Regions from separate parts of the Xanthomonas hydrangeae genome, predicted to be linked through region 2. Evidence: predicted binding sites of a transcription regulator. Region 2 holds the regulator's gene; the other holds the start of a gene.
What was found. The regulator FliA, encoded in region 2, starts transcription of late flagellar genes. The targets are predictions, from matches to a motif close to TAAAGTTTNNCNNNCNNNGGCCGATAA.
Positions count from the first base shown of each region.

Region 1: NYR97_RS18065 (methyl-accepting chemotaxis protein) is a predicted target of FliA. The motif match lies at 6,783-6,809, and genes of this name have one in related genera.

Region 1 covers NZ_CP103836.1:4,214,094-4,228,836, reverse strand. The annotation lists gene NYR97_RS18100 (YoaK family protein) at 1-200, shown strand, start outside; gene thiD (bifunctional hydroxymethylpyrimidine kinase/phosphomethylpyrimidine kinase) at 238-1,047, shown strand; tRNA gene NYR97_RS18090 (tRNA-Arg) at 1,251-1,327, shown strand; tRNA gene NYR97_RS18085 (tRNA-Arg) at 1,423-1,499, shown strand; gene NYR97_RS18080 (DedA family protein/thiosulfate sulfurtransferase GlpE) at 1,560-2,552, opposite strand; gene NYR97_RS18075 (LysR family transcriptional regulator) at 2,597-3,541, opposite strand; gene NYR97_RS18070 (pirin family protein) at 3,678-4,379, shown strand; gene NYR97_RS18065 (methyl-accepting chemotaxis protein) at 4,778-6,724, opposite strand; tRNA gene NYR97_RS18060 (tRNA-Ser) at 6,995-7,087, opposite strand; gene csrA (carbon storage regulator CsrA) at 7,170-7,382, opposite strand; gene alaS (alanine--tRNA ligase) at 7,522-10,170, opposite strand; gene recX (recombination regulator RecX) at 10,271-10,759, opposite strand; gene recA (recombinase RecA) at 11,043-12,077, opposite strand; gene lexA (transcriptional repressor LexA) at 12,250-12,891, opposite strand; gene ubiB (2-polyprenylphenol 6-hydroxylase) at 13,001-14,677, opposite strand.
Region 2 covers NZ_CP103836.1:4,508,865-4,523,607, forward strand. The annotation lists gene NYR97_RS19010 (chemotaxis protein CheA) at 1-477, opposite strand, end outside; gene NYR97_RS19015 (protein phosphatase CheZ) at 480-1,106, opposite strand; gene cheY (chemotaxis response regulator CheY) at 1,106-1,498, opposite strand; gene NYR97_RS19025 (RNA polymerase sigma factor FliA) at 1,534-2,307, opposite strand; gene NYR97_RS19030 (MinD/ParA family protein) at 2,304-3,188, opposite strand; gene flhF (flagellar biosynthesis GTPase FlhF) at 3,175-4,860, opposite strand; gene flhA (flagellar biosynthesis protein FlhA) at 5,540-7,612, opposite strand; gene flhB (flagellar biosynthesis protein FlhB) at 7,630-8,760, opposite strand; gene NYR97_RS19050 (putative bifunctional diguanylate cyclase/phosphodiesterase) at 9,047-10,627, opposite strand; gene NYR97_RS19055 (ligand-binding sensor domain-containing diguanylate cyclase) at 10,684-13,605, opposite strand; gene NYR97_RS19060 (ligand-binding sensor domain-containing diguanylate cyclase) at 13,896-14,743, opposite strand, start outside.

The sequences.
Region 1 (14,743 bases), 290 kb from region 2:
TGCGTGGGCGCCCGCTGCAACTGCGCCGGCTCACGCTGAGCGGGTTGATCATCAGCGGCTTTCTCGGCGGCAGCATCCTCGGCACCTGGCTGTTCCAGCGCTGGCACTACGACGCGCTCTACCTGCCAGCCGGCCTCACCGGAGTGACCGGGGCCGGCTACGTTGCCTACCTGCAATGGCGTCGCTGGCGCGCGCGATGAGCCGCACATCCGACCGACAGCAGTGCAGAATCCACGCATGACCACGCCCAGCACGCTGTCCGCATTGACCATCGCCGGCTCCGATTCCGGCGGCGGTGCCGGCATTCAGGCCGATCTCAAGACCTTCGCCGCACACCGCGTACATGGGTTGTCGGCCATCGCTGCGTTGACCGCGCAAAACACCCGTTCGGTTACCGCCGTGCACATCCCGCCGATCGCATTTCTGCAGGCGCAGATCGACGCCTGTTTCGCCGATTTCGAGATTCAGGCGGTCAAGCTCGGCATGCTCGCCAATGCCGAGGTCATCCATTGCGTGGCCGATCTGCTCGAAAAATATCGCCCACCGTTCGTGGTACTTGACCCGGTGATGGTCTCCACCAGCGGCGCGCGCCTGCTGGAAGACGCCGCACTGGACGCGCTGCGTACGCGCCTGCTGCCGCTGGCCACCCTGATCACCCCCAACACGCCCGAAGCCGAGCTGCTGACCGGCCGCCGCATCGTCGATGCCGACGCCGCCGAGCACGCCACCGCCGCCCTGCTCGACCTCGGCGCCAATGCGGTGTTGCTCAAGGGCGGTCACCTGCACGAGGGCACGCGCGTGATCGACCGCTTCGATGACGGCGTCACCCAGGACGTGTTCATGCATCCACGCCTGCAGGTCGACGCGCACGGCACCGGCTGCAGCTTGTCGGCCGCGATTGCTGCGCAGCTGTGCCAGGGCCTGTCCCTGCTCAACGCCTGCGAAGCGGCGATCGACTACGTTGCGCGCGCGATCCGCCTCGGCCACACCCCAGGTCACAGTGAGGTGCTGGTGCTCGACCACTTCGGCGCCGCGCCCAGCGTATGAGCGCGTGTACCGGCACATCTGACCTGCCGAAATCGGACCACGCACAGCTAGGCGCGTGCAGCGATCACTACGCATGGATGAAAGCACCTGCAGTCGCGCTGGCAGCGCCCCGGCGCGGACGCATCGGCAAGGCGCAGGCAATCGCGTGTCACAAAAGGATTGACGAGTACGCCGGGCATCCGCATAATTCCGCTCCTGACGACGCGCCCGTAGCTCAGTTGGATAGAGTACCTGGCTACGAACCAGGCGGTCGGGAGTTCGAATCTCTCCGGGCGCACCATCATCAGAACAACAAAAAGACAGCAGTGCATCGCTGTCTTTTTAGTTAAACCTCCGATCGCACTGCGACGGATGTGCAAGTCAAAACAAGATAATGCGCCCGTAGCTCAGTTGGATAGAGTACCTGGCTACGAACCAGGCGGTCGGGAGTTCGAATCTCTCCGGGCGCACCAATCTTGAAGAAAACGACCAGCTTGCTGGTCTTTTTTTTGTCCGGATGAAAGCAACCGCAATCAGGCCATCGCCCCAACGGTATCTGGCCCACCAACCACAGCCACCGGCAGCAGCGAGGTCACCGGATGCCCGGCATCGCGCCATGCATCCAGCCCGCCCAGCAGCGGACGCACATCGCGATAACCGCGCTCGCGCATTCGCCCCGCCAGCCACGCCGCCGACACCTCGTCCGGACACGCGCAATAGATCACCACACTGCGATCGCGCGGCACGGTGGCCAGAATCTGTGCGAGCTGTCGCTCGTCGGCAAACACCGCGCCGGGAATCGTGTAAGGCTGCAGATCGCGATATCCCGGTGCGCGGATATCCAGCACGGCAGGCCGCAGGCTCTCTTCGCCATCGAGCAACGGCACCAGCTCGTCGACTGCAATGCGCGCATGCACCAGCGAACGCAGCAGACTATGCCGTCGCCACCAGCGCCAACCGATGTAGCAGGCCAACAACACCGCCACCACGACAACCGCGCCCGACCCAAGCTCGGCCAGAAACGCAAGTACGTTCTGTACCTGGTGGGCGAACAACGCTCCCAGGCCCAGACCGACCAACGCCCACAACGCTGCACCGAAGGCGTCGTAGCGCAGAAATGCCGCCGGGCGCACCCGCATTGCGCCGGCCATCGGCACCGAGACCATCGACAACCCCGGGACGAACTTGGCCACCGCCAATATCCGCACTCCCCAGCGCGAGAAGAACCGCTCGGTCTTTTTCATGCAGGTATCGCGCGACAGCGACAGCCGGCACAGCGACTGCAAGGTGCGATTACCGAAGCGGCGGCCGGCCAGATACCAGGCCAGATCGCCGAGCAGGCTCGCCAACACCGAAACGCCCAACGCCGCCACCCCGGCCAGCCATGCATCGCTCCCGCCGCGCAGCGCATAGCCGGCACCGACCAACACCAGCGTCGGCAATGCCGGCACCGGCAGTCCCAGCGACAACGCCAGCACGTTGGCGAACACCAGGGCCAATCCGTACTGTTCGATCAAGCCCTGCATGCGACGATCCTGCGCGACGACGAACGCGCATTATCCGCCCTTCCTCACGCGCGCGACTGCCCGGCAGCGACGGAACGATACGTCTCGGCAAGCGACTGCAACCAGCCATCGAACAGGCCCTCGCTGCGCAGGGCGCGCCGCCACCACCCCAATGCCTCACCCTCCTCGCCCGGCCGCCATGCCAGGGAGAACGTCTCGTCGGGCTTGCGGGTTTCTACCTGCACCTCGCACAGCCGGCCGTCCTGTAGCGCGCCGCGCGCATACGCCTCAGGCAGAAAGCCGTAGCCTGCGCCGGCCAGCTGCAACTGCAGCTTGGCCTGCATGTCCGGTACGGTGAGCACATCGCGCCCGGACAACAGGCCCACGGTGCGCGGCAGCAACCGCCGCGCCGAATCCGCTACAGCGATCGCACGATGCTCGGCCAGCTCGGTCGCACCCAGCATCCCGGCGCCCGCCAGCGGATGCGTGGAGGCCACCGCGAACACAAAGCGCAGCGTGCCGATCTGCTCGGCGACGTAGCCACCGCCGCTTGGCCCCTCGCCCGCCGCGACGATCAGATCCACGCGCCGATCCAGCAGCGCCTCCCAGCTGCCGGACAGCGATTCGCTCACGACGCGCAGGCGCGTGCTATCGGCCACCGTGTAGAAATCCAGGATCTGCGCCTGCAGCAACGCCACCGGCAGAATCGCATCCAGCCCGATCGCAAAGTCCGACTCCCAACCCGACGCCACCCGCCGCACCCGCACCTCCAGCTCCTGCGCAGCACGCAACAGGTGCCGCCCCTCGCGCAACAACTCGCGCCCGGCCTGGGTCGGCGTCGCCTTGGGACCGAGCCGCTCGAACAGTTGCACCCCCAGATCGTCTTCGAGCTTGGACACCGTGTAGGAAATCGTCGACGGCACCTTGAACAACACCTTGGCTGCGGCCGCGAACGAGCCCCGACGGTCGATTGCATCGAGGATTTGCAGCGCTTCCAGGCTAATTTTCATTGTTCGATTTTTTCGATGATAGCGGCCAAATTTACTCGCTTTTTGTCTTCCGCACAGAGGCGGAGACTACGCATCGGGCCGCCGGGACACCGACTCACTCCCCGGCGCCATTCGAGATCTTTCAAGGAGAAGCAGCATGTTGAATGTCCGCAAGAGCGAAACCCGTGGCCGCGCCGAGCATGGCTGGCTGTCCTCGCGCCATACCTTTTCCTTCGCCAGCTACCACGACCCGCGCCACATGGGCGTCGGCCCGCTGCGGGTGATCAACGAAGACAAGGTGCAGCCGGGCGAAGGCTTCGGCACCCATGCCCATCGCGACATGGAGATCATTTCCTACGTGCTGGACGGCGCGCTGGAGCACAAGGACAGCATGGGTACCGGCTCGGTGCTGCACTACGGCGACGTGCAGCGCATGAGCGCCGGCAGCGGCGTCAGCCACAGCGAGTTCAATCACTCGGCCAGCGAGCCGGTGCATTTCCTGCAGATCTGGGTGATGCCCGAACGCAACGGCATCGAACCCAGCTACGAGGAAAAGCATTTCGACGCCGACAGCAAGCGCAATCAGCTGCGCCTGATCGCCTCGCCCGACGGCGAAGCCGGCTCGCTGCGCCTGCATCAGGACGCACGCCTGTACGCCTCCATCCTCGACGGCGATGTGCGTCTGCAACACCCGCTGGCACCGGGACGCATCGGTTACGCGCAGGTGGTGCGCGGCAGCCTGAGCGTCAACGGACAGGCACTGTCGGCTGGCGACGCGCTGCAGATCACCGCCGAGCCGGAACTCGTGCTGGCCGACGCACGCGACGCAGAAGTGCTGGTGTTCGATCTGCCGCAGTAAACGGCAACGCGTGACAGTGCGGCGTGCCGCAGTAAATCGGCGCGCCGCATGATCGCAGCTGGCTGGACCAGGCAAAGCGCGCTCCTGGCGCAATGCAGTTCACTTGAAAAAACGGCACTCCCCGCGCGGGGAGCGCCGTTTTTTATTTGGCTTGAAAACTGAGCCGATTGGAGACTATGCCGAGATGCAGGAGCCCTCGATCAGCAACTTCAGTGAACAGCATTAGGTTCTGGCGGTCTTTGTGGTGCGCGGATGTATCTGCTGGCGAGCGCTTTTAGTTTTGCGCAGACCTAGCTGCTGGCACGCGCGGCAGCGATGCAACTACGAGCGTGCGTGTCACCGCTTCAACGACGCCGCACAGCGAATGCACCAGACCCCTCATAGTCACGTGGTCTGGGTCACGCGGCCTGCGATTTGGCGAACGGCTCTGCGTGCGCATCCTTTATTGCAGAAGACCCATCGGCATCGCCGTTGACCAATGCGAACAACGCATCCGCATCGGCTTCGAGCACATGCGCCGAACGCGCCAGATCGTCGACCATCCGCGCCTGATCGCGCGCCTGCACGCCAATGGATTGCAGCGCCGTGTTGGCGGTCGAAATATCCTGCGCCTGCTCCTGGCTGGCGGCGGCGATCTGCTCCACGGTTGCGGTCACACGCAGCACCGAGCCGACCATGTCCTGCATCACCACACCGGCCTGTTCGGCCAGGCGCGAACCATCGCCAACCTGATCGGTCGCGTTGTCGATCAGGGAACGAATCTCCTTGGCCGACACGCTGCAGCGCTGCGCCAGACTACGCACCTCGGTCGCCACCACTGCAAATCCACGCCCCTGCTCGCCGGCGCGCGCCGCTTCCACCGCCGCGTTGAGCGCCAGGATGTTGGTCTGGAAGGCGATGCCGTCGATCACCTCGATGATCTGGCCAATGCGATCGGTCGCCGAACGAATGTTGGCGGTGGTCTTGACCACCTCGGCGATGACCTCGGCACCGCGTCGCGCAACATTGGCCGACTCTTCGGCCATGCGCTGCGCCGACCCCGCGCTCTCGGAATTGATGCGCACGGTCTCCGCCAGCTGATCGATGGTGGTCGAGGTCTGCGCCACTGCGGTGGACTGCGAAGATGCGCGGCTCACCAGCTCCTCATTGCTGACCGAAATATGGTGCGCCTCGCGCTGCACGTTCTGCGCGATGCTCATGGTCTGCTGCATCAACTCGCGCATGCGCTCGGCCGAGCGCACTTGATCGGTCACATCGGTGGCGTACTTGACCACCTTGTACGGCCGCCCTGAGACATCCAGGATCGGGTTGTAGGAGGCCTGTATCCACACCGCGCTGCCGTCCTTGCGCAGCCGGCGATAACGGCCCGCGTCGAACTGCCCACGCGCCAGCTTCGCCCAGAAATTGCGGTACTCCTCGGAGGCGCCATACACCGCATCCACGAACACGCGATGGTGCTGCCCGACCGCTTCGGCGGCCGGATATCCCAAAATCGCCAGGAAATTATCGTTGGCGCTCAGCACGTGCCCTTCCAGATCGAATTCGATCACGCCCATCACCTTGTCGATGGCCTGGATGCGGCCATCCGCATCGGCCGAATCGATCACCTGACGGGTCACCTCGGTGGCGTACTTGACCACCTTGTACGGGCGCCCATGCTCATCGAGTACCGGGTTGTAGGACGCCTGGATCCACACGTCCTGCCCATCCTTACCAACGCGCTTGTAGCGCCCCGCATCGAATGCGCCGCGCCCGAGCTTTTCCCAGAACGCGCGATAGGCCGCCGATTGGCGCGTGGACGCATCCACGAACATGCCGTGATGCTGGCCGCGGATCTCATCGAGCCGGTAACCCATCACCTGCAGAAAATTCTGGTTGGCATCGAGCACGGTGCCATCCAGCGAAAACTCGATGACCGCCATGACCCTGTCGATCGCATCGATTCGCCCTTCGAAATCGGCGGTCTGGCGCACCTGCGCCGTGATGTCGGTGGCGTACTTCACCACGCGATAGGCGTTGCCGGATCGATCCAGCAGCGGGTTGTACGACGCGTTGATCCACACCTCGCGCCCGTGTTTGTCCAACCGGCAAAAGCGCCCGGCGTTGAAGTCGCCGCGCCGCAGCGCCGCCCAGAACTGACGATAGCTTTCGCTGTCGCGATCACTGGCAGTCACGAACATGCGGTGATGCTGGCCGACCACCTCGTCCAGCCGATAGCCCATCAAGGACAGGAAGTTCTCGTTCGCATCCAGAATGCGGCCATCCAGATCGAACTCGATCACCGCCATCACCCGGTCCACCGCATTGGCCTTGTGCTGCAGCCCACGGCCCCAGAAAGAGAACAGGCGTCCAAGCAGTGGCGGTAGGCGCATCACGTTGAAGTCCGAGATATATGTCACGTGTTTAGCGACCTATACCGGAGTTACTTGAACCGCTTCATGCAGCACGTTTGAGGCGATTCAGATGCTTTCGCGACAACCAAATGCCTGATGGAGGATGCGGCGAGCCGACTGGCAGCAAGCATGCTGCGCAGCTCACTCGAAAGGACTTGCAACCCATCCCGCGATGCAAATAAAAACGCCCGCAAATCAAAGATCTGCGGGCGTCTAGAACACTGGCGGAGCGAGAGGGATTCGAACCCTCGATAGAGCTTTTGACCCTATACTCCCTTAGCAGGGGAGCCCCTTCAGCCGCTCGGGCATCGCTCCAGTTTCACGTCCTGCCGCGTTGTCCGTGGCAGGCCGCGAAGAATACCGGGTAAGGGGGGTTAACGTAAACCCTTTGCGACAATCAATTCGAAGAATCGTCGCCGTGATGCGCGCCGGAAGCGACCGGCTCATCGCCACGCTGGATGCGCTGATAGATTTCTTCGCGGTGCACAGCGACATCTTTCGGTGCAGTGATGCCAATGCGCACCTGATTACCCTTGACGCCGAGCACGGTAACAGTGACCGAGTCGCCGATCATCAAGGTTTCGCCTACCCGGCGAGTGAGGATCAACATTTTTCAAATCTCCTGGAACCGGTGGGTTTCCCACCAGCATCGACGGCCTCCTGATGAGACGCGTCTATAGGTAAAGGGAATAGACCGGAAATGGTAGCGGCAGATCCTGCCAGCCAGCAAGGCATGGCAGGACAAGTGTTCAGCCCAAGTGTTGCTTGACCCAGGAGTGCACGCCGTCGAGCGCGGTCGCAAGGGCGGGCCCGTCCTCGCCACCACCCTGGGCGAGATCCGGACGGCCACCGCCCTTGCCCCCGATCTGACTGGCGACATGGCCGAGGAGTTCCCCTGCCTTCACCTTGCCAGTTGGGCTACCGTTCACGCCGGCAACAAGCGCGACCTTGCCGGCAGATGCACCCGCCAGCACGATCACCGAATCGCCCAATTGCTGCTTCAGCCGATCCATCGCATCGCGCAGCGCCTTGGCATCGAAGCCTTCCAGACGCACAGCGATAACCTTGACTCCGGCGACATCGACGGCGCTGGCGCCAAGATCTGCAGTCGCACCCGAGGCCAGCTTGGCCTTGAGCGACTCCAGCTCACGCTCCAGACGCTTCTGGCGCTCGGTAAGTGCGCGCACCTTGTCGACGACTTCAGTCGAATTGCCGCCGAGCAGATGAGCGGCCTCAAGCAGACGACGCTCTTCGTCGGCCACATAGTCCAGCGCGCCCTGCCCGGTTACCGCTTCGATACGGCGCACGCCCGAAGACACGCCACCCTCGGAGGTAATCTTGAACAGGCCGATATCGCCAGTGCGGGTGACATGGGTACCGCCGCAGAGTTCGGTCGAATACCCACCCATCTTCAGCACACGCACGTTCTCGCCGTACTTCTCGCCAAACAACGCCATCGCGCCGAAATCCAGCGCTTCCTGCATGGCCATGTTGTGCACTTCGACACTGTGGTTGGTACGGACCTCGGCGTTGACCTTGCGTTCGATCACCGCGAGCTCGTCGGCCGTGATCGGCTGAAAGTGCGAGAAGTCGAAACGCAGACGGTCCGACGCAACCAACGATCCCTTCTGCTGGACGTGCGTGCCCAACACTTCGCGCAAGGCCGCATGCAGCAGATGCGTGGCCGAGTGATTGAGGATGGTCTTGCCGCGACGCTGCACGTCGATCCCGCCGGACAGCACATCGCCCAGCGCAAGCGCGCCTTCGGTGATGCGCCCCACATGACCATGGAACTGCCCGGCAAACTTCTGCGTATCGGCAATGTCGATGGAGACACCGGTCCCGCTCAGCTGACCGCTATCGCCGACCTGACCACCGGACTCGGCATAGAACGGTGTGCGGTCGGTGAACACGATGACCTCGTCACCGGCGTCGGCGCGTTCGACCGGACGGCCCTGCTTGAGCAGCGCAACGACCTTGAGCGCATCGGCGTCGTAGGCTTCGTAGCCCAGAAACACCGTCGGCGACATCGTAGCGACCAGATCCGCAGGCAATGCCACGCCACCACCGAACTTGCCTGCGGCACGCGCCGTCTCGCGCTGACGCTCCATGGCGAACTCGAAGCCCTCCATGTCCACACGCAAGCCGCGCTCGCGTGCGATGTCGGAGGTCAGATCGACCGGAAATCCGTAGGTGTCGAACAGACGGAATGCATCGGCACCGGGAATGACCTCCTGCGAGCGCGAAGCGACGTCGTCGAAGATCTTCATGCCGGCGTCCAGCGTTTCGGCAAAGCGCTCTTCCTCGGCAAGCAAGGCGCGCGCGACCGTCGCTTGAGCGACCACCAGCTCCGGATAGGCCTCACCCATCAGCTCGACCAGGGTCGGCACCATCTTGCTGAAGAACGGCTGGCGCACGCCCAGCATCCAGCCATGGCGCAGCGCACGCCGGATGATCCGGCGCAACACATAGCCACGACCTTCGTTGGAGGGCAGCACGCCATCGACGATCAGGAACGAACAGGCGCGGATGTGATCGGCGATCACCCGCAGCGACTTGTTTTCCAGATCGGCAACGCCGGTCAGCGCGCTGGCCTTGCCGATCAACGCCTGGAACACGTCGATTTCGTAATTGGTATGCACATGCTGCAGGATCGCAGCGAGACGCTCCAGACCCATGCCGGTATCCACACACGGGGCCGGCAACGGGATCAAGGTGCCATCGGGCTGCCGATCGAACTGCATGAAGACCAGATTCCAGATCTCGATGAAGCGATCGCCATCCTCGTCCGGCGAACCTGGCGGACCGCCGGCGATGTGATCGCCATGGTCGAAGAAGATCTCGGTGCACGGGCCGCATGGACCGGTATCGGCCATCTGCCAGAAATTGTCGGAGGCATATGGCGCCCCCTTGTTGTCGCCGATGCGCACGATGCGGCTTTCCGGGATGCCGATCATGTCGCGCCACAGCGCGAAGGCTTCTTCGTCGGTGTGGTAGACCGTGACCAGCAGGCGGTCGGCCGGCAGCTTCCAGACCTGGGTCAGCAGTTCCCATGCCCAGCTGATGGCGTCCTTCTTGAAATAATCGCCGAACGACCAGTTGCCCAGCATTTCGAAGAAGGTGTGGTGGCGCGCGGTATAGCCAACCGAATCCAGATCGTTGTGCTTGCCGCCGGCACGCAGGCAGCGCTGTACGTCGGCAGCACGCACATAGCTGCGCTTTTCAGCGCCGAGAAAGACGTCCTTGAATTGGACCATGCCCGAGTTGGTGAACAGCAAGGTCGGGTCGTTGCCCGGCACCAGCGGTGCGGACGGCACGATGGTGTGGCCCTTGCCCTCGAAGAAGGCAAGGAAGTCACTACGGATCTGGGAAGTGCTGTATTTGGCAGGTGCGTTCATGTGCTGGCATTGGGCGGGCGGCGGTCCCGGTCACCCAATGAATGTGGGCGCAGACGAGCGGAACAACCTTAAACCACAAAGGGTAGCAGGCCTGACGCCCTCAGTCCTCAAGGTCGAAGCGCGTGGCGCTACGAATGCTGTTGCCATCAAAACCACGCCGGGCCAACAGATCGGCGGCCTTGCGCCGCTGCGGCAGATCCAGCGGGCCTTGTTCGCCGAACCGGCGACGGATCAGATCGCGTGCGTTTTCGGTCCAATCGCCTTCAAAGGTCGCCATGGCAGCACTGATGGCCTCGCTATCCAGACCATGGGTTCCGAGTTCGGCGCGAATATGCAGTGGACCGTAGCCCGAGCCTGCACGATTACGAACAACCGACGCCGCGAACCGGGTGTCGTCCTGCCAGCCTTCGCCAGCGAGACGCTCTACGGCAGCCTCGGCAGCTTCCGGCTCTATGCCGCGTGCCAGCAGCTTGCGGTTCAATTCCTTGCGCGAATGCTCGCGACGCACCAGCAATCCGAGTGCGCGTTGGACCGGCGTCTGCTCCTTGAACCGGCGTCCCCGCTTTGGCGCGGGCTCTTGCTCGTCCATCGTGAGGTGTCCTGAATCACCAAATCGCTGCTCAACCAATGCGCCGTCCATGGCGCCTGCCCTCCTGGCCTTCGATAGATCTACCGCGAAACGCGGCGGCACTGACTCCACCGTCCCCGCGATAGAAAAACAAGGAGCGAACATCAAAACCTGTTGCGCTGCTGTCAGGCAGGTGCAGCCAGCGTTAGAGACGAGCACCTACCACTCGTAGCCTGCGCTTCCTGCGCACCGCCCCACCTTATCTAACAGTTATCCGCCAGGTTCTTCTGGCTGCTCTTATCGCTCATTCCTTCTCGGCGTCGTCGCCTGCTTCACGCGGCGCTTCGGCGGGCTGGAACTTCTCGCGCAGCTCGGCTTCCAGCTTGATCGCAACCTGCGGGTTGTCGCGCAGATAGGTCCGGGCGTTGTCCTTGCCCTGCCCGATGCGCTCTTCGCCGTAGCTGTACCAGGCGCCCGCCTTATCGACCAGCTTGGCTTCCACGCCCATGTCGATCAATTCGCCCTCGCGGCTGATGCCTTCGCCGTAGAGAATTTCGGTCACGACCTGCTTGAACGGAGGCGCCAGCTTGTTCTTGACGACCTTGATCTTGGTCTGGTTGCCGATGATTTCATCGCCCTTCTTGATCGCGCCGATACGACGGATATCCAGACGCACCGAGGCGTAGAACTTCAGCGCATTGCCGCCGGTGGTCACTTCCGGGCTCTGGCCCGGCATCATGACGCCGATCTTGTGGCGCAGCTGGTTGATGAAGACCACCAGGGTGTTGGAGCGCTTGATGTTGCCGGTCAGCTTGCGCAGCGCCTGGCTCATCAGACGGGCCTGCAGACCCGGCAACTGATCACCCATCTCGCCTTCGATTTCCGCCTTCGGGGTCAGCGCGGCGACCGAGTCGACCACCACGATGTCCACCGAGCTCGAACGCACCAGCATGTCGGCGATTTCCAGCGCCTGCTCACCGGTGTCCGGCTGCGAAAGCAGCAGGTCGTCAACGTTGACGCCCAGCTTGGCGGCGTAGATCGGATCCAGTGCGTGCTCGGCATCGATGAAGGCTGCGGTGCCGCCCTTCTTCTGGCATTCGGCAATCGCCTGCAGAGTCAGGGTGGTCTTGCCCGACGATTCCGGACCGTAGATTTCGACCACACGGCCCTTGGGCAGGCCACCGATCCCCAGTGCGATGTCCAGCATCAGCGAGCCGGTCGGAATGACTTCGACGGCCTCGATCACACGGTCGCCCATGCGCATCACCGAGCCCTTGCCGAATTGCTTTTCGATCTGGCTCAGTGCGGCGGAAAGGGCGCGCTTCTTGTTCTCATCCATCTGGGTGATCCTTGTCAGTGATTTCGGTGTAGGGCTAATGTAACGGCGGTGTATCGCACAGGCTGAGACTGGCGGCGACACACTCAGATTAGGGATGCGGGCATTACGGCGGCAGCGGGGAATCCTGCGGTACCGGCTCGGGAAAAAGCCAGCACGCCCATCGGCGCACTGCTCAGCGATTTGGCCTCAATAGCCCGCAATACAAGCCCTCGATCGCGAAATCCTGATCCGGCAACACCTCGATCGGCGCGTAGTCCGGGTTGCGCGGCAGCAGCCGGATCCGGTCCTTGCCGATCTTCAGCAGTTTGACCGTGATCTCTTCATCGATCCGGGCCACCACGATCTGCCCCGAGCGTGCGTCACGGGTGCGATGCACACCGATCAGGTCGCCATTGAAGATGCCTTCGTCGCGCATCGAATCGCCTTGCACCTTGAGCAGGTAGTCCGGCGAGGGCGAGAAGAACACCCGGTCCAGCACCACGAAGTCGTCCGAACCGATATCCGCGCCGATCGGCAGGCCCGCCGCAACGCGCCCCAGCACTGGCAGACGCAATACGTCGTCGCGGACAGGCTCGCTTGCCGGCGGTGTGCGCGCCTGCACGCCCCGCCCGGCCAGGCGGATGCCACGCGCCTGACCCGGAACACGACGGATCGCGCCCGCCTGCTCCAGCGCCTCCAGGTGGTACTGCGCTGCGCGCACACCCTTGAAGCCGAAGGCACGCGCGATCTCGGTCTGCGAGGGCGGCACGCCATCGGCGTCGATGCGCTCGGCGATCAAGGCCAGGATTGCTTGCTGGGTATCGGTCAGTTCCATGGTTAGTAGTATTACTACTAACCGGCGCCTGCGCAACCGTTGATTACGGCTTTGATCTGAAATCCGACCAACGGGTTGCAAGCAGCAACATCGAAGCCAAACGGCTGCGCTAACGCCGGCTGCGCCAGATCGAGAACAGGATCCAGATGCCGCACAGTGCCGCGCCGATGAAACCGCCGACACCCAACGCCAGCAGCCAGCGACTGGCACTGCCGCCGACGCTGTTCATGACGATCGATGAGCCAATCACCAACGCGGCGGTGACAATACCCATGGTGAGCCGATTGGCGGCACGATCGACCTGCTCGCCAAACTCGCGCAACGCACGCGTTTCGACATGCAGTTGCAGCTTGCCGCGACGCGCGGCCTGCAGCAGCCGTTTGAGATCGCGCGGCAGATCGCCAAGTAGATCGATCGCCCCGGTCACGGTACGCCGGCTGCGCCGCAACATCGCGCTCGGTGCGTAACGCTGCAGCACCACGCGTTCAAGATACGGGCGTGCCTCGCTGGCCATATCGAAATCCGGGTCGAGCTGGCGGCCCATGCCTTCGAGCGTGAGAAACGCCTTGATCATCAATGCCAGATCCGACGGCAACGTGAGCCCGTGATCGCGCAGAATGGAAGTGACATCGCCAAGCATTGCGCCGATGCGCAGTTCCTTCAACGGCACGCCGCGATACTCGTCGACGAAGGCGCCGATGTCCTGCTGCAAGCGCGGCTCATCGACATCCAGATTGGTGCCGGCCCATTCCAGCAGCACGTCGATGACTGCTTCGGCGTCATAGCTCACCATGCCGTGCAGCAGTTGCGCGACCTGGAACCGGCGCTGCTCTGAAACGCGCCCGACCATGCCGAAGTCGATCACCGCAATGCGCCCGTCACGCAGATAGAAAATGTTTCCCGGGTGCGGGTCGGCATGGAAACAGCCATCCTGCAGCACCATCTTGAACACGATGCCGGCACCGGTGCGTGCAAGCGCCTTGCGGTCCAGGCCGGCCGCATCGACTGCGGCCAGGTCGCGCCCGGGAATACCGTCGATGAACTCCTGCACATTCAGCGATTCGCAGGTCCACTCCCAATACACCTTTGGCACCACGACATTGGGGTCGTTGGCGAAATTGGCGGCGATGCGTTCGGCATTGCGGCACTCGGCGGCGAAGTCGAGTTCGCGCCGCAGGGACGCGGTGAATTGCTGTACGACTTCGGCGGGGCGATAGCGCTTCAGGTCGGGGGCACGCGCTTCCACGATCTCCGCCAGCCGCGCAAGCAAGCGCAGATCCGCATCGATGGTGTCGCCGATGCCGGGGCGGCGGATCTTCAACACCACCGGTGTGCCATCGGCGAGCCAGGCCCGATGCGTCTGCGCCAGCGATGCGGCAGCCAACGGTTGCTCGTCAAGGCGCGCGAAGATGCTCTCAGGCTCGGCGCCCAGCGCTGCAACCAGTTGCGGGCGGATCTGTTCGAACGGCAGCGCGGGCACTGCGTTCTGTAGCTCGCTCAACTCCTCGATCCATTCCTGCGGCAACAGGTCCACGCGTGTGGCCAGCACCTGCCCGAGCTTGACGAAGGTCGGCCCGAGTTCTTCCAGGGCGCGCCGCACGCGCATTGCGGCGGACATGCGCAAACGGCCCTCGGCGTTATGCCAATGCAACAGCTTGCCGGCACGTTCGAGCACATCGGCCAGGCCAATGCGGCGCACCACATCGCCGAACCCGTAACGAATCAGGACCGCTGCGATTTCCTGCAGACGTCCGAGGTCACGAACGGTGCCTAGCGCTTCCCACATCAGTGCACCGCCCGTGCGTGTGCGGCAGCCAGGCGCTGCACGCGTGCAGGAGGTGCAGCGCGTTGC
Region 2 (14,743 bases):
GGCTTTGGCGCCGGGCGCCGGTGCGTGGCCGTCGTCGTGCGCGGCGTTAGCCACCGCAGCCAATGCGGCCTTGGGTGCGGCCTTGACCGCCGGCGGGCCGCTCTTGGCATCGAACTGCGCGATCAGCGAGGCCGGTGCGTGCGGCACGGTTTCGCCCGAGCCCATCGCATCGAGCATCGCCTGCAGATAATCCAGCGACTGCTGCGCGGCATCGAAGTGATGCGCCTGCAGCACCGCCTGGCCGGAGCGCGCCATGCCGAGGGTTTCTTCAGCGGCGTGGCACAGCTCGACCATGGGCTTGATCGCCAGAAAGCCGGCGCCGCCCTTGAGCGTGTGGAAACCGCGAAACACCGCGTTGAGCTGGTCGGCTTCGTCCGGTGCCTGTTCCAGCGCGACCAGCTGTTCGCCGAGGCGATCCAGGATTTCCTGGGCCTCGACGATGAAATCGGCAGCAATATCGTCTGGAACAGCACTCATGGTTACAACCCCAATCCGGACAGCAGGTCGTCGGCGTCGTCCTGCGACACCGCGTGACGGTCCAGGCCCTTGACTGCAGGACCGGCAAGACCGCCGTCGTCTTTCTTCGGCTCGGTGCTCTTGGGCGGCAGGCCGAGTGCGCCGAAGCCTTCGTGCACGCGCCGCACGATGCCGGCCACGCGACGGATGATCTGCCCGCTCAGGTCCTGGTAGCTCTGCGCCAGCGACAGTTCGGTCAGGTTGTGGCGCATCTTGTCCATCAGCGCGCCCTGGTCCTGATTCAGACCGCCGTCGCGCAGCTGGTTGGCCAGCTCACGGCATTCTTCGACCAGGTCCAGCGTGCGATGGCTGGCCTTTTCGGTCATTTCCACCACGTGGTCCAGGCGCGAACACGCATCGTCCAGCTCGCCGGCTTCTTCGGGCACGGTGGGCAGTTCGCCCAGCGCCTGACCGAGTTCGCGTGCGAGCCGGCTCAGGCCCTGCATCATCGGACGGGTGCGCAAGGCGGCGAGGTGGTCGACCTCGCGCTTCCAGGCGGCTTCGTCGCCGCTTTCCAGTGCATCGAGCGCGCCTTGCAGGCGGTCGATCAAGGCAGCGCGTTCGGCATTGGTTTCCACGGTGGCGTTCATCAGGCGGTCGCCGCCAGACGTTCGAACACCTTGCCCAGCTTTTCTTCCAGCGTCTGCGCGGTGAACGGCTTGATGATGTAGCCGTTCACGCCGCACTGGGCCGCTTCGATGATCTGCTCGCGCTTGGCTTCGGCGGTCACCATCATCACCGGCAGGTGCTTGAGCTTGGCGTCGGCGCGGATGTTGCGCAGCAGGTCGATACCGGTCATGCCGGGCATGTTCCAGTCGGTGACCACGAAATCGAACGGGCCGGCCCGCAACGCAGCCAATGCGCTGTTGCCGTCTTCGGCCTCTGCGGTATTGGTGAAGCCAAGATCGCCCAACAGATTCTTGACGATACGTCGCATCGTCGAGAAGTCGTCCACGATCAAAATCCGCATGTTCTTGTTCACATCAAGCTCCTAACACGAAAAAATACGCGAAAAAATTAGTCGTCAATTTCGACACCGGCATCGGCCAGTTCGAAGACCTTGAGGCGGCCGCGCAGACGCACCACGGCCTGGCCGTGGATCTGGCAGACGCGCGATTCGCTGACGCCGAGCACGGCGCCGATTTCCTTCAGGTTCAATTCCTGTTCGTAGTACAGCGACAGCACCAGCTGCTCGCGCTCGGGCAACTGGCCGATGGCCTTGCCCAGCTCGCGGCCGAACTCGCCACGCTCCATCATCTGCTGTGGGTTGGGCCCACCCTTGGCGGTGGTGTCCAGCTCGCCGTGATCTTCGATCCGCGACTCCAGGCTCAGCACCTGGCCGCGCGCGGCGTCTTCCATCAGACGCAGGTAATCGGGCAGCGGCATTTCCATCGCGGCGGCCACTTCGGTGGCGGCGGCGGCGCGGCCGGTGTTCTGTTCGATCTTGCGTACTGCAGCAGCAGCGTCGCGGGCACGGCGGTGTACCGAGCGCGGCACCCAGTCGCCACGGCGGATCTCGTCGATCATCGAGCCGCGGATACGGATCGAGGCATAGGTTTCGAACGAGGCGCCCTGGTCGGAGTCGTAACTGCGCGAGGCTTCGATCAGGCCGATCATGCCGGCCTGGATCAGGTCGTCCACTTCCACGCTCGCCGGCAGGCGCGCGGCCAGATGGTGGGCGATGCGGCGCACCAGGTCGGCGTGCTGGGTGACGATGTCGTTGGCGTTGTTGCGTTGCACTGCACGGTACTGCGCTGTGGCCGTCGTTGCGGTAGCGGTAGCGGTACTCATGCGGCGACTCCCCGTTGGATGATGCGTTCGACAAAGAACTCGACGTTGCCGCGCGGCACCGTGGGTGCCTGCCAGCGCGAGGTACGCCGCGCGATTTCTGCGATGGCCAGCGCCGACGGACTGGCGGGGTAGGCCTTGATGACGGGTTGCTGACGCTGTACCGACAAGCGCAACCAGTCGTCCTGCGGCACATGGCCGAGGTAGTTCAGCGACACGTCGCCGAGGAATTTCTCGCAGACCCGCGACAGCTTGTCGTACAGCAGGCGGCCTTCGTTGGGGTCGCGCACCATGTTGGCGATGATCTGCAGACGGTCCACGCCGCGTTCGCGCGAGAGCACCTTGATCAGCGCGTAGGCGTCGGTGATCGAGGCCGGCTCGTCGCAGACCACCACCACGGTGTCCTGGGCGGCCTGGCAAAAGGTCAGCACGCTGTCGGTGATGCCGGCGGCGGTGTCGATGACCATCACGTCCAGGTCGCGTTCCAGTTCGGAGAACACGTTGACCAGGCCGATGTGCTGGGCCGGGGCCAGTTCGGCCATGTGGCGGCGACCGGAGGCGGCAGGAACCACCAGCACGCCACCCGGGCCTTCGATGATCACTTCGTCCAGCGTGCAGCGGCCGGCGATCAGGTCAGCCAGGGTGTACTTGGGCGACAGGCCCAAGACCACATCCAGGTTGGCCAGGCCAAGGTCGGCGTCGAGCAGCAGGGTGCGCTTGCCCATCTCGGCGAGGGCCACGGCCAGGTTGGCGGAAATGTTGGTTTTCCCCACGCCGCCCTTGCCACCGGTCACGGCAATGGTGCGCACCGGGCCCAAGGGCTCGGGACGGGTCGCCGTCAGGGGGAAGGCGTTGGTCAGCTTGGCGTATTCACGCGACTGCATGGTTGTGCTCCGGAGTACAGGGCTTATCGGCAGCGCGCCGCAAATCTTCAAGGCGAAGAACGAGACTGGCGGCATTGGCGCGGTGCAGGTCGTCAGGGACCCGCTGTCCGTCAGTCACCCAGGTGATGGGCATTTGGTGGTCGACCACCACCGACAAGGCGCTGCCGAAGCGGCCGGTCTCGTCGAGTTTGGTCAGCACCACGCCTTGGGGTTTGGCGTGGGCGAAGCGGCGTACGACCTCGTCGAGGTCGGAAAAATGGGCGTTGGCCGGCAGCACCAGCAGCGAGGTGACCTGGTGCGCGGCGCGCAGCCAGTTCAGCTGCGCGGCCAGGGCGCGGTCGCGCTGGCCCATGCCGGCGGTGTCGATCAGCACCAGCTTGTAGTCGCGCAGGCGCTCGAGCAGTTCCAGCAGGCTCTCGGCGCTGTCGGCCTCGTGCACCGCGATGCCGAGCTGACGGCCGTAGCTGTGCAGCTGCTCGCGGCCACCGACGCGCTGGGTGTCGGTGGTGACCAGGGCCACGTCGCGCGGGGCGTGCTGGGCGGCGAAGCGCTGGGCGAGCTTGGCGATGGTGGTGGTCTTGCCGGCACCGGTCGGGCCGACCAGGGCGATCACGCCGCCGCGTTCCAGCGGGTCGATCGGAGCCACCGGCAGACGCTTGGACAGCAGGCCCAGCATCAGCCCGCGGCCGCGGTGCAATTCGGTATCGGCCGGGATCTGCAGGGCCACATCGCGGATCAGACCGGCGTCGAAGCCGTAGTCGTCCATCAGCTCCAGGGCCTGCGCACGCACCGGGGAGCCACGCAGGCGCTCGTCGGTGAGGCGGTTCATTTCGCGCTCGATCATCTGGCGCATCAGCGCCAGCTCACCGCGCAGCTGCTTGAGTTCTTCGTCGTTCTGCGGCACCGGGGCGGCGGCGACCGGCACCGCGGCCAGGGCGACCGGGGCGGCGACCAGCGGCGGCAATGCGGCCGGCGGCAGGATCTGCGGCAGCGCGTCGTCCATGTCGAAGCCGTCGTCGTCCTGCTCGTCGTCGTCCTGCCCGTAAGCGGCGTGGGTGGCGAGCGCGGCGGCCATGATCGGCGTGCGTGCCTGCACCGGGGCAGCGTGCACCTGAGCCTGTACCGGTGCGGTGGTCAGGAAGTCGGCGAACAGCTGTTCCGGCACTGCCGACAGCGCATGTTCCTGGCGCGGTGCGGCGGTAACCGCAACGGCGTGGGCCAATGCTTGAGCGGCGGCAGACGGGGCGGCGGCAGTCCGCACCGGTGCGGCGGCCGGCGCCGAGCGCGGCACGTTGACCGGCTGGCGCAGCGCCATCGCGGCGATCATGTCGTCTGCGGCGCTGGCAACACGCTGACGCTGGCTGCTGCCGGTGTCGCCGGCCGGCTTCAGCGGGGCGTGGAACGGCGCGGCCGGCCTGGCCGGGGCCTGCTGGACCGACGCATGCTGGGCAGGTGCTTGTTCGATCTGTGCCGCCGCAGCGGCCGGAGTCTCGGAGCGCGCGGTTTCCAGAGCGCGCTGCACGAGTTCTTCGTCGTAGTTGCTGGCAGCGACGATCTCGATGCCTTCGGCGGTACGGCGGTTGGACAGGATCACTGCGTCCGGGCCGTGTTCTTCACGCACCATGCGGAATGCGGTGCGCATGTCCGGGGCAACGAAGCGTTTGATCTTCATGGCAAGTGCCTCCAGGAACGGGACCCGCCGGACGCCGGACGGGTGCGCGATGAATGTGGGTGTGTTGCCAGCGTCATGAGTTGCCTGTCCCGTTCGGTTGTTCCAAGTGCTGCTGCTCGCCCTGCAGCGATCAAGCTGACTGCGGTCTCGCCAGAGCTAATGCACGCGGCGTGCCAAAACGCGGTGCCAGGGTTCCGGCGCGGGGATCTGCAGGGTCAGGACAGGATGGAGCTGTGCGATCGGCCCGGCTGCAAGATTCCAAGTCACTGGTTTGATTGACTTTTCTCTAGGGGCGCAATGCGTTGGCATCCACTGTGCGGGTGGATGCGCTGGCGGGTGGGAGGTCGAGCCTGGAGCGCCTGGAAAGCCTCAAAACGGCTGGCGTCGTGCAATCGATTGGAGGTTTGGACGAGTGGCGGCTTTCCGACGCGGTGGTCGGTCGCCTGTCTGCAGCGAGAGGGCCGGGCGCGGGTGGGTTCGTAGGAGCGCCCTTGGGCGCGAGGGGCCGTCCCGGTAAAGCCCTCGCGCCCAGGTGCGCTCCTACAGGTGTCGGCGACCTTGCCTGGTCCGCAGCATGTCGTCGGATTGTCCGGCGTGTTGTAGGAGCGCCCTTGGGCGCGACGGGCCGTCCCGGTAGAGCCCGTCGCGCCCAAGGGCGCTCCTACGAGGTGCGTCAGCCTCAGCTGATCGTGCCGACCAGCTTCAGGCGCTTGTCTTCCGGTACTTCGCTGTACGCCAGTACCGACAGGGTCGGCACGCTGTGGCGGACCAGGCGGGCCAGCGCGGCGCGGACCTGGCCGGGTACCAGTACCACCGCCGGTTCGTTGCGGGCTTCCTGCTTGCCGACGCAATCGGCCAGGCTCTGGTGCAAGCGCTCGGCCAGGCCGGGTTCCAGCGCCACGCCGTTGCCGTGGGTGGATTCCTGCAGCACGCGCTCCAGCTGCGGAGCCAGCGTGTAGACCGGCAGCTCGGCCGACATGCCGGCTATCTCCTGCACGATGAAACGGCCCAGCGAGGTGCGTACCGCGGCGGTGAGGGTGGTGGGGTCCTGGCTGTGCGGGGCGTGTTCGACCAGCGCTTCGACGATCTTGCGCAGCTGGCGTACCGGGATGCGTTCGATCAGCAGGTTCTGCAGCACCCGCACCACCACCGACAGCGGCAGCGCCTTCGGGGTGAGGTCCTCGACCATCTTCGGCGCGGTCTTGGCCAGGGTCGCCAGAAGCTGCTGTACTTCCTCGTGGCCGAGCAGTTCCGGGGCGTGTTCGCGGATCAGGTGCGACAGATGGGTAGCGACCACGGTGGCCGGGTCGACGACCGTGTAGCCCATCGATTCGGCGTAGGCGCGTTGATGCGGCTGGATCCAGGTGGCGTCCAGGCCGAACGCCGGGTCCTTGCCGGGAATGCCGTCGAGCTGGCCGAGTGCGCCGCCCGGGTCCAGTGCCAGTTCGCGATCGGGATAGATTTCCGCAGTGGCCACCGGTACGCCGTGTACCAACAAGCGGTAGGCGTTGGCCGACAGCTCCAGGTTGTCGCGGATATGCACCGGCGGCACCAGAAAGCCGATGTCCTGGGTGAGCTTGCGGCGCACGCCCTTGATGCGCGCCATCAATTCGCCGCCCTGGTTCTTGTCCACCAGCGGGATCAGCCGGTAGCCCACTTCCAGGCCCAGCGGGTCGATCGGGCGCAGCTCGTCCCAGCTCAGTTCCGAACTGGCCTGGGCGGCGGTGGCCGCCGCAGCGGCCTTCGGGTCGGTGGCCGGATCGCCGGTGGGCGGGATGACCAGGCTGCGCTTGTACATTTTCCAGGCGATCACGCCCAGGATCAGGCCGAGCGTCAAAAACGCGACGTTCGGCATGCCCGGCACCAGGCCGACCAGGCCCAGGATGGCCGCAGCCACCGCAAGGGCGCGGTGCTGGCCGAACACCTGGCTGATCATGGCCCCGCGCATGTCCTGCGCACGCGAGGCGCGGGTGACCAGCAAGGCCACCGAGGACGACACCAGCAAGGCCGGTAGCTGCGCCACCAAACCGTCACCGATGGACAGCAGGGTGTAGGTGGAGGCGGCATCCACAAAGCTCATGCCGTGCTGGAACATGCCCACCGCCATGCCGCCGATGAGGTTGATGAACAAAATCATGATGGCGGCGATGGCGTCGCCGCGGATGAACTTGTTGGCACCGTCCATCGCGCCGTAGAAGTCGGCTTCCTCGCGCACTTCTTCGCGGCGGGCCTTGGCTTCCTCGCGCGTCAGCAAACCGGCGTTGAGGTCGGCGTCGATGGCCATCTGCTTGCCGGGCATGGCGTCCAGGATGAAGCGCGCGGTCACTTCCGACACGCGCCCGGCACCCTTGGTGATGACCACGAAGTTGATGATGGTCAGGATCGCGAACACCACGATGCCCACCGCGTAATTGCCGCCGATGACGAACTGGCCGAACGCCTCAATGACCTTGCCGGCCGCAGCGTGGCCGTCCTGGCCGTTGATCAGGATCACGCGGCTGGAAGCGACGTTCAGCGCCAGGCGCAGCATCGTGGTCATCAACAGCACGATCGGGAAAATGGTGAATTCCAGCGGGCGCTGCACGTAGATCACCGCCAGCAGCACCATCAGCGAGATGGCGATGTTGAAGGTGAACAAGGCATCCAGCACCGGTGCGGCCAGCGGCACCATCAGCATGGCCAGCATGGCCATCAGCGCCAGCGGGGCGCCCAGGCCGTTGCGCAGCAACTCCATGACGCGGCGGGCGTTCATCGGGGCGGGTTGGGCGCTCATGCGCTGGCTCCCTTGCCGAACTCATCCACTTCGAGGGAAGGCAATTCCGGCATCGGGCCGCCGTTCCAGCCACGCAACTGGTAGACGTAGGACAGCACCTGGGCCACGACCGAATAGAGTCTCACGGGAATTTCCTTGCCGATTTGCGCTTCTCTATACAAGGCGCGTGCCAAAGGCGGGGCGGTGACGATCGCCACCCGGTGCTGTTCGCAGGCTTCTCGGATGCGGAAGGCCATTTCGTCCACGCCCTTGGCCACCACGATCGGGGCGCGCATCTTGCCGCCCTCGTACTTGAGCGCCACCGCGTAGTGGGTCGGATTCATCAGCACCACGTCGGCCTTGGGCACCGCTTCCATCATCTGGCGCTGCGACATCTGCATCTGCATCTGGCGGATGCGGCCCTTGACCTCCGGGCTGCCCTCGCTTTCCTTCATCTCGCGCTTGATCTCTTCGCGGGTCATCTTGAGCTTCCGCAGCCAGTTCCACTTCTGGTACGGCGCATCGATGGCGGCCAGCAGCACCAAGGCCCCGGCGGTGTAGAACAGCAGGCTCTTGGTGAAGTCCAGGCCGTTGCCCACGGCCTGTTCCAGCGGCTGGTTCACCAGCGAGCGCAGGCCGTGCAGGCCCTTGGAGATGCACAGGCTGGCGGCCAGCCCGACGAACAGCAGCCTCAGCACCGACTTGACCAGCTCGGCCAGGCTGTTGCTGCCCCACATGCGCTTGATCCCGTTGGCCGGGTTGAGCTTGGTGAGGTCGGGCATGATCGCCTTGCCGGAAAAATGCAGCCCGCTCATCAGCAGCGGGCCGGCCAGGCCGGCGGCCAGGCAGATGCCGATCAGCGGCACCATTACCCAGAGCAGTTGCAGCAGCAGATCGCCGAAGTGGCCGAACAGCGCCATCGGGTTTTCACGCATTTTCGGGTCCGGGCTGAGCGCGGTCTTCATCCAGACGCTGGCGCCGTCGCCGATGCCGCGGGCCAGGGCCATCAGCGCGAACACGCCGGCACCGAACACCGCAGCGGTGGACAACTCGCGCGACTGCGGGATGTTGCCCTGCTCGCGGGCTTCGCGCAGGCGTTTTTCGGTGGGAAGCTCTGTACGTTCGCCGCCGTCTTCGGACTCGGACATGGAGGTGCCGGTGACTTGTCAGCCCTGGCTCATGCAAGCAGCGTTCCAGTTGGTGGGGCTGGGATTGGGGAGTCGGGAATCGGAATTGGGGATTCGGATTAGGGAATCGGGACGCAGCGGCCGCGCGTGGAGCCGCTGGCGGGGTCCTGTAGTTGGGTGGTTAGCGGGGAGGCCGCAGGTCGGGAATCGGGCGCGAGGGCTGACCAACTGCAGGCTGGTGCTCGGCTCGGTTGGCGGGTCGTTGAGCGTGGATGCCGGTCTACGGTCGTTTTTTGATGCTTTTTGCTCAGCTGGCCTGGCGGCGCACGCCATCGCGCTGGGCGACCACCGTGGCGATAAAGCGCTCTGCGTCCATCGGCCGGCCCAGCAGATAGCCCTGCAGCTGGTCGCAGCCCAGCCGTTCCAGGGTGTTGCGCTGGGCGGTGGTCTCCACGCCCTCGGCCACTACCTGCAGGCGCATGGTGTGGGCCAGCGCCACGACGGCCGCGACGATGGCGATGTCTTCGGGGCAGGTGTCCATCGCCTGCACGAAGCTGCGATCGATCTTGAGTTCGTGTGCGGGCAGCTTGCGCAGGTAGAGCAGGTTGGAATAGCCGGTGCCGAAATCGTCGATGGCGATGCGCACGCCCAGCGCGTTGAGCTGGGCGAGCGTGCGCAGGCAGGCATCGGCATCGCGCATGGTCATGGTTTCGGTGATTTCCAGGGTGAGCTGGCCGGGCGAAATCATATGCTCGGCCAGGGTGGTGGCTACTTCGTCCAGCAGGCTGGGCGAGGCCAACTGCGTGGCCGAGAGGTTCACCGCCACCCGCCAGTCGCCATGCCCGGCCTCGCGCCAGGCGCGTATCTGCCGGCAGGCCTGCTGCAGCACCCAGCTGCCGAGCGGGCCGATCATGCCGCTGCGTTCGGCCAGCGGGATGAAGCTGTCCGGCGGCACCAGGCCGCGTTCGGGATGCTGCCAGCGGATCAGCGCCTCGGCGCCGATCGGGCGGCCATCCTCGGCGCAGTATTTGGGTTGGTAATGCAGCACGAACTGGCCCAGCTCCAGCGCGCGCGGCAGGTCCTGCAGCAGCTGCAGGCGCTCGCGGGTGGTGCCGGTCATCGAACGCTCGAAGAAGCTGTAGCGGTTGCGCCCGGCCTGTTTGGCGTGGCGCATCGCCGCATCGGCATGGGTCATCAGTTGATGCTCGCTGCCGGCGTCGTCCGGTCCGGCATCTTCGGGATATAGCGCAATGCCGACGCTGCTGCTCAGGCGCAGCTCCTGGTCGCCGACCAGGAACGGCACCGCCAGCGCCTGCAGCAGATGCGCGGCGATCGCGGCGGCGTCCTCGGGGTCGGCGATGTCGGACACCAGCGCGAACTCGTCGGCGCCCAGCCGCGCCAGGCTGCCGTTGGCGCGGCGGTGCGCGCTCATACGCCCGGCCACCGCCACCAGCAGCTGGTCGCCGAACTGATGCCCGTAGCCGTCGTTGACCGCCTTGAAGCCATCCAGATTGATCAGCATCACCGCAAAGCGCTGCCCGTCGCGCTGGGCGCGGTCGATGCTCTGCAGCACGTGTTCGTGCAGCAGCACGCGGTTGGGCAGGCGGGTGAGCGGGTCGTGCAGCGCGGCCAGCACCAGCTCGGCATTGGCCTGCGCCAGCGATTGCGCCAGCACATCGGTGCGCTGCTGGAAGCGCCGCGACAGCACCGAGATCACCAGCGCCAACACCAGCAAGGCCAGCGTCACCACCACCACTACCGCGGTCAGCCATGACAACGGCAACTGTGCGCCGGTTGTGGCGACGCAGAGACTCGCTGGCGCGAGATGCGCGGCAGCCTTGCCGTCGGCTGGGATGCAGTACGCACGCATGCACGGCGGTTGCGGCATATCGCGCACATCGGCCCGGCAGCCGTTCGCGGCACTGGGGTGGTGGGAGTGACTGCTCATGCCACCGACGACGCAGGCTCCTCCGGTTCGATGCGATTGCGTCCGTACCGCTTGGCCCGGTACAGCGCCTCGTCGGCGCGCGCCAGCAGCGTGGCCGCCGTGTCGCCGATCCGGAACCAGGCCACACCGACCGAACAGGTTACCGGCAGCGGGCGGGCGGCGCCCACTTCGTACGGGGCCACGCTGAGTTTTTCGTGGATGGCGCGCAGCCGGTGCTGGCTGTGTTGCGACATGCCCGGCAGCAACAGCAGCAACTCTTCGCCGCCGTAACGGCCCACGCGGTCCGAATCGCGCAGGCAGGCGGTCAGCCGCGCGCCGACCTTGGCCAGCACCGCATCGCCGACCAGATGCCCATGTTCGTCGTTGACCAGCTTGAAGTGGTCCAGGTCGATCAGCACCACCGCCAACGGATGCGCACCGTGGGCGCAGGCCTGCAGTTCTTCGGCCATCGCCTCGAGCACGCCGGAGCGATTGAGCAGGCCGGTCAGCGCGTCGTGGCTGGCCTTCAGTGCCAGCGCAGCGCGGGCGCTTTCCAGCTCGCGTTTTTCGCGCTCCAGCTGATAGGTGCGCTCGGCGACCAGCTCGGCGAGCATGCGCTCGCGCGCGACCAGATGACGGTGCCGCCAGCGCCACAAACCGGCCAGCAGGGCGCTGCCGATCAGCAGATACAGCGCGATTGCCGGCGGGCTGCGCCACCACAGCGGTGCCACCGCGAACGGCAGGTCGGCGATCGGCGAGGTGGTGCGTCGGTAGCGGTCCAGCAGCTGCACCTGCAGGCGGAAATGCCCGGACGGCAGCGGCGGTTGGTCGATCGACAGCGTGTCGCTCTGGATCCATTCGTTGTGCAGACCGAGCAGGCGATAGCGCACCGTGAGCCGGCTGGGATCGTCGTAGACCTCCATGCTGGACAGCTCGATATGCAATGGTCTGTCGCTCCAGCCGAGCAACTGACCGCGCTGCACCGGCACCCCACCGCGGCTGACGCTGTCGATACGCACGCTGGGCTGGCGCTGGTCGAACAGGCGCGCCGGGTCGCGCAGATGGCTCACCCCGCGCGCGGTGCCGATCCACACCGAGCCATCGGGATCTTCGGCAAACGCCGCTTCGGACACGTCGTCCCACAACAGCCCCTGCGACTGCGACAGATGCGCCCAATGCTCGCCGTCGTAGACCTCCACGCCGCGTGCGTGACCCACCCAGACCCGGCCGACACTGTCGCCGCGCAACAGGTACACGCTGACGTCGGCGAGCGCTTCATCGCTGACCGCCTGCAGATCCACTTCTTCGTCCAGCAACAGGCCGTGCCATAGCCCGGCGCGATAGAACGCCAGCCACACTTCGCCGCTGTCGCTGATATGGAATTTGCTGATCCACGGGTCGGAGGCGCCGCCATTGACCTTTACCTTCACCTTCGACCAGCGCGCGCCCTGCAGCCGGAACAGGCCATTGGCGCTGGAGACCCACAACGTGCCGTCGGCAGTCTGCTGGATATCGGTGTAGGCGATGGCCGGCATCTGGCTGACCATCTGCAGCGTGCCGCCGTCCAGCGGCCGTTCGAGCGCAAACAGGCCACCGGCAGTGAGCACCCACAGCCGGCCCTGGCGGTCGATGATCAGACGCCGCCCGGTACGCGGAAGTTTGGCGACCTCGGCGCTGCGCCCATCCGGCCAGTTGCGGCGCACGAAGCCGGCCGAGTTCAGCGTCCACAGGCTGCCGTCGGCGCTGCGCGCCATACCCACCACCTGAATGCCGGAGGCGAGCAGCGCGGGCACGAAGCGTGCGTTGGGGTTGGCCTGGCGGCCCACGCCATGTTCGTTGCCGACCAGCAGCGCGCCCTGCGCATCGCGGGCGATCGACCAGGTCGGCGCCACTGGCATGCCTTGCGAGGCGTCCCAGTTCTCGATCCACTCGTAGCCGGCCCAGCGCACCAGGCCTTCGCCGTCCACGGTCATCCAGATGTCGCCGTCGCGGTCCACCACGATGGCATCGCTGCTGCCCGGCGGCAGCCCGTTCTCGGTGCCGAAACTGCGCCACTGGCCGTTTTCCCAGCGCACCAGTCCGTCGTTGCGGCGCACCAGCACCCGTCCCTCGCGGTCGAGCACCAGCGGCGCCTGCTGCCCGACGGTGCTGCCATCCAGCAACGGCAGCGGCCGCACGCTGAAGGTGGCCGCGCCCGGTGCGCGGTAGAGCAGGGTGCCGGTGCCACGTACCCACAATGCGCCGTCGTGGTCGCGCAGCACGCTGTACCAGCGATCTTCCGGCACGCCTTGCTCGGGCCCGTACACCTGCACCTTGCGCTGCGCATCGATGGCGCATAGCCGCTTGGCACAGCCGGCCCACAAGGTGTCGCCATCCACCGACAGGCTCAACACCTTGGATAACTCGGGCACGCGCACGCGGGTGGCGGTATCCAGCAGCGGCTCGCTATGCCAGCGGCCGTTGCCGCGTGCACTCAGCCGCTCCAGCGTGCCGCCGTTTGCCAGCACCGTGCCCCACGGCGGACTGGCCAGCAGCATGCCTTCCTGCAGATGCTCGGCCTCGTACGGCGCCAGTCTGCGGAAGCCGTGTTCGTTGCCGACGAACAGCGTCTGGAAGCCGGCCACCCACAATGTACCGTCGGCGGTTTCGGTCATCGAGCTGATCGATTCGTTGCGCAGGCCATCCAGCACCACCTGCTGAAAACTGCGTCCATTGAAGCGATACAGGCCGCTTTCGGTGCACACCCACAGCAACGTGGCGCGGGTCTGCAGCAGGCAGGTACCGGCCAGCCCGAGCAGGCCCTGGTCATGGGCGTAGCGGCGAATGCTCGCGCTCTGCGCGCCGGCCAGATCGGCCAACGACAGCAACGCCAGCAGCAGCACCGCGGCAAACGGCGCGCGCCGGCTCGACGACCTCCACTGGCGGTACTCACACCCCACGAGCGTTGCACTCTCCCACGCGTCGGCAGGTGTGGTCCGCGCCTTGCGCGGGTGTCTCACGCTTGCCATGGGCGGCCCCCATAGTAGGCCGCAGTAAACCGACTAACGGCTGTTCACGCGTGTTTCTTTAATACGCGCAGCAACACGATGGCGTGATTGCCACCCGGCAGTCGATTGCATGCGAGCTCGACAGGCGCTGGTATCGGTTTGCCGGCAGCGTAGTCGAATCGGGTTGTGCGTTCACTGGAACGCCGCTTTCGATGTATTTCAAGGCGCTTCGGCGCTAACGCTCAACTGTCGGCGGCGTGCTCAGGCGCGGTGTGGTCGTAGTCGATGCGATTGCGTCCACTGCGTTTGGCGCGATACAGCGCTGCGTCGGCGCGCGCCAGCAACTGTTCTAGGGTTTCGCCCGGCTGAAACCAGGCCACGCCGATCGAGCAGGTCACCGCCAGCACGCTGCCGTCGATCGGGTAATCGCCACAGATGCCGCGATGCAAGGCCTGCAAGCGATGCGTGGAGTCGGGATTCAGACCGGGCAGCAGCGCCAGCAATTCCTCGCCACCGTAGCGTCCGATCCGGTCGTCGCCGCGCACCAACGTATCCAGGCGCCGGCCGACCTCGGCCAGCACCGCATCGCCGGCCAGATGGCCGTGTTGGTCGTTGACCAGCTTGAAGTGATCCAGATCGATCAGCACCACCGCCAACGGCTGCGCCTGGACCGTGGCACGCGCCAGCATGCCGCGCAGCGCGTGCAAGATGCCGGCGCGATTGAGCAGGCCGGTCAGCTCGTCGTGGGTGGCCTTGAGCGCCAGTTCGGCGCGCGCGACTTCCAGCTCGCGCTTGTCCTGCTCCAGCTCGGCGGTGCGTTCGGCCACCAGTTGCTCCAGCTCGCGTTTGCGCCGCAGCAGTTTGCGCGTGCGCCAGCGCAGCAGCACGATCACGGCCGCGATGCCCAGCAGCACGTAGCCGATCAATGCGGGAATGCCACGCCACCACGGCGGATGCAGCACAAAACGAAAGCGCGTGATCGGGCTGCCACTGCGTTGATAGGCATCCAGCACCTGCACTTCCAGCGTGTAGGTACCGGGCGGCAGCAGCGGATAGGTCAGGTGGCTGAGCGAGGTGGTGGTCCAGCGCG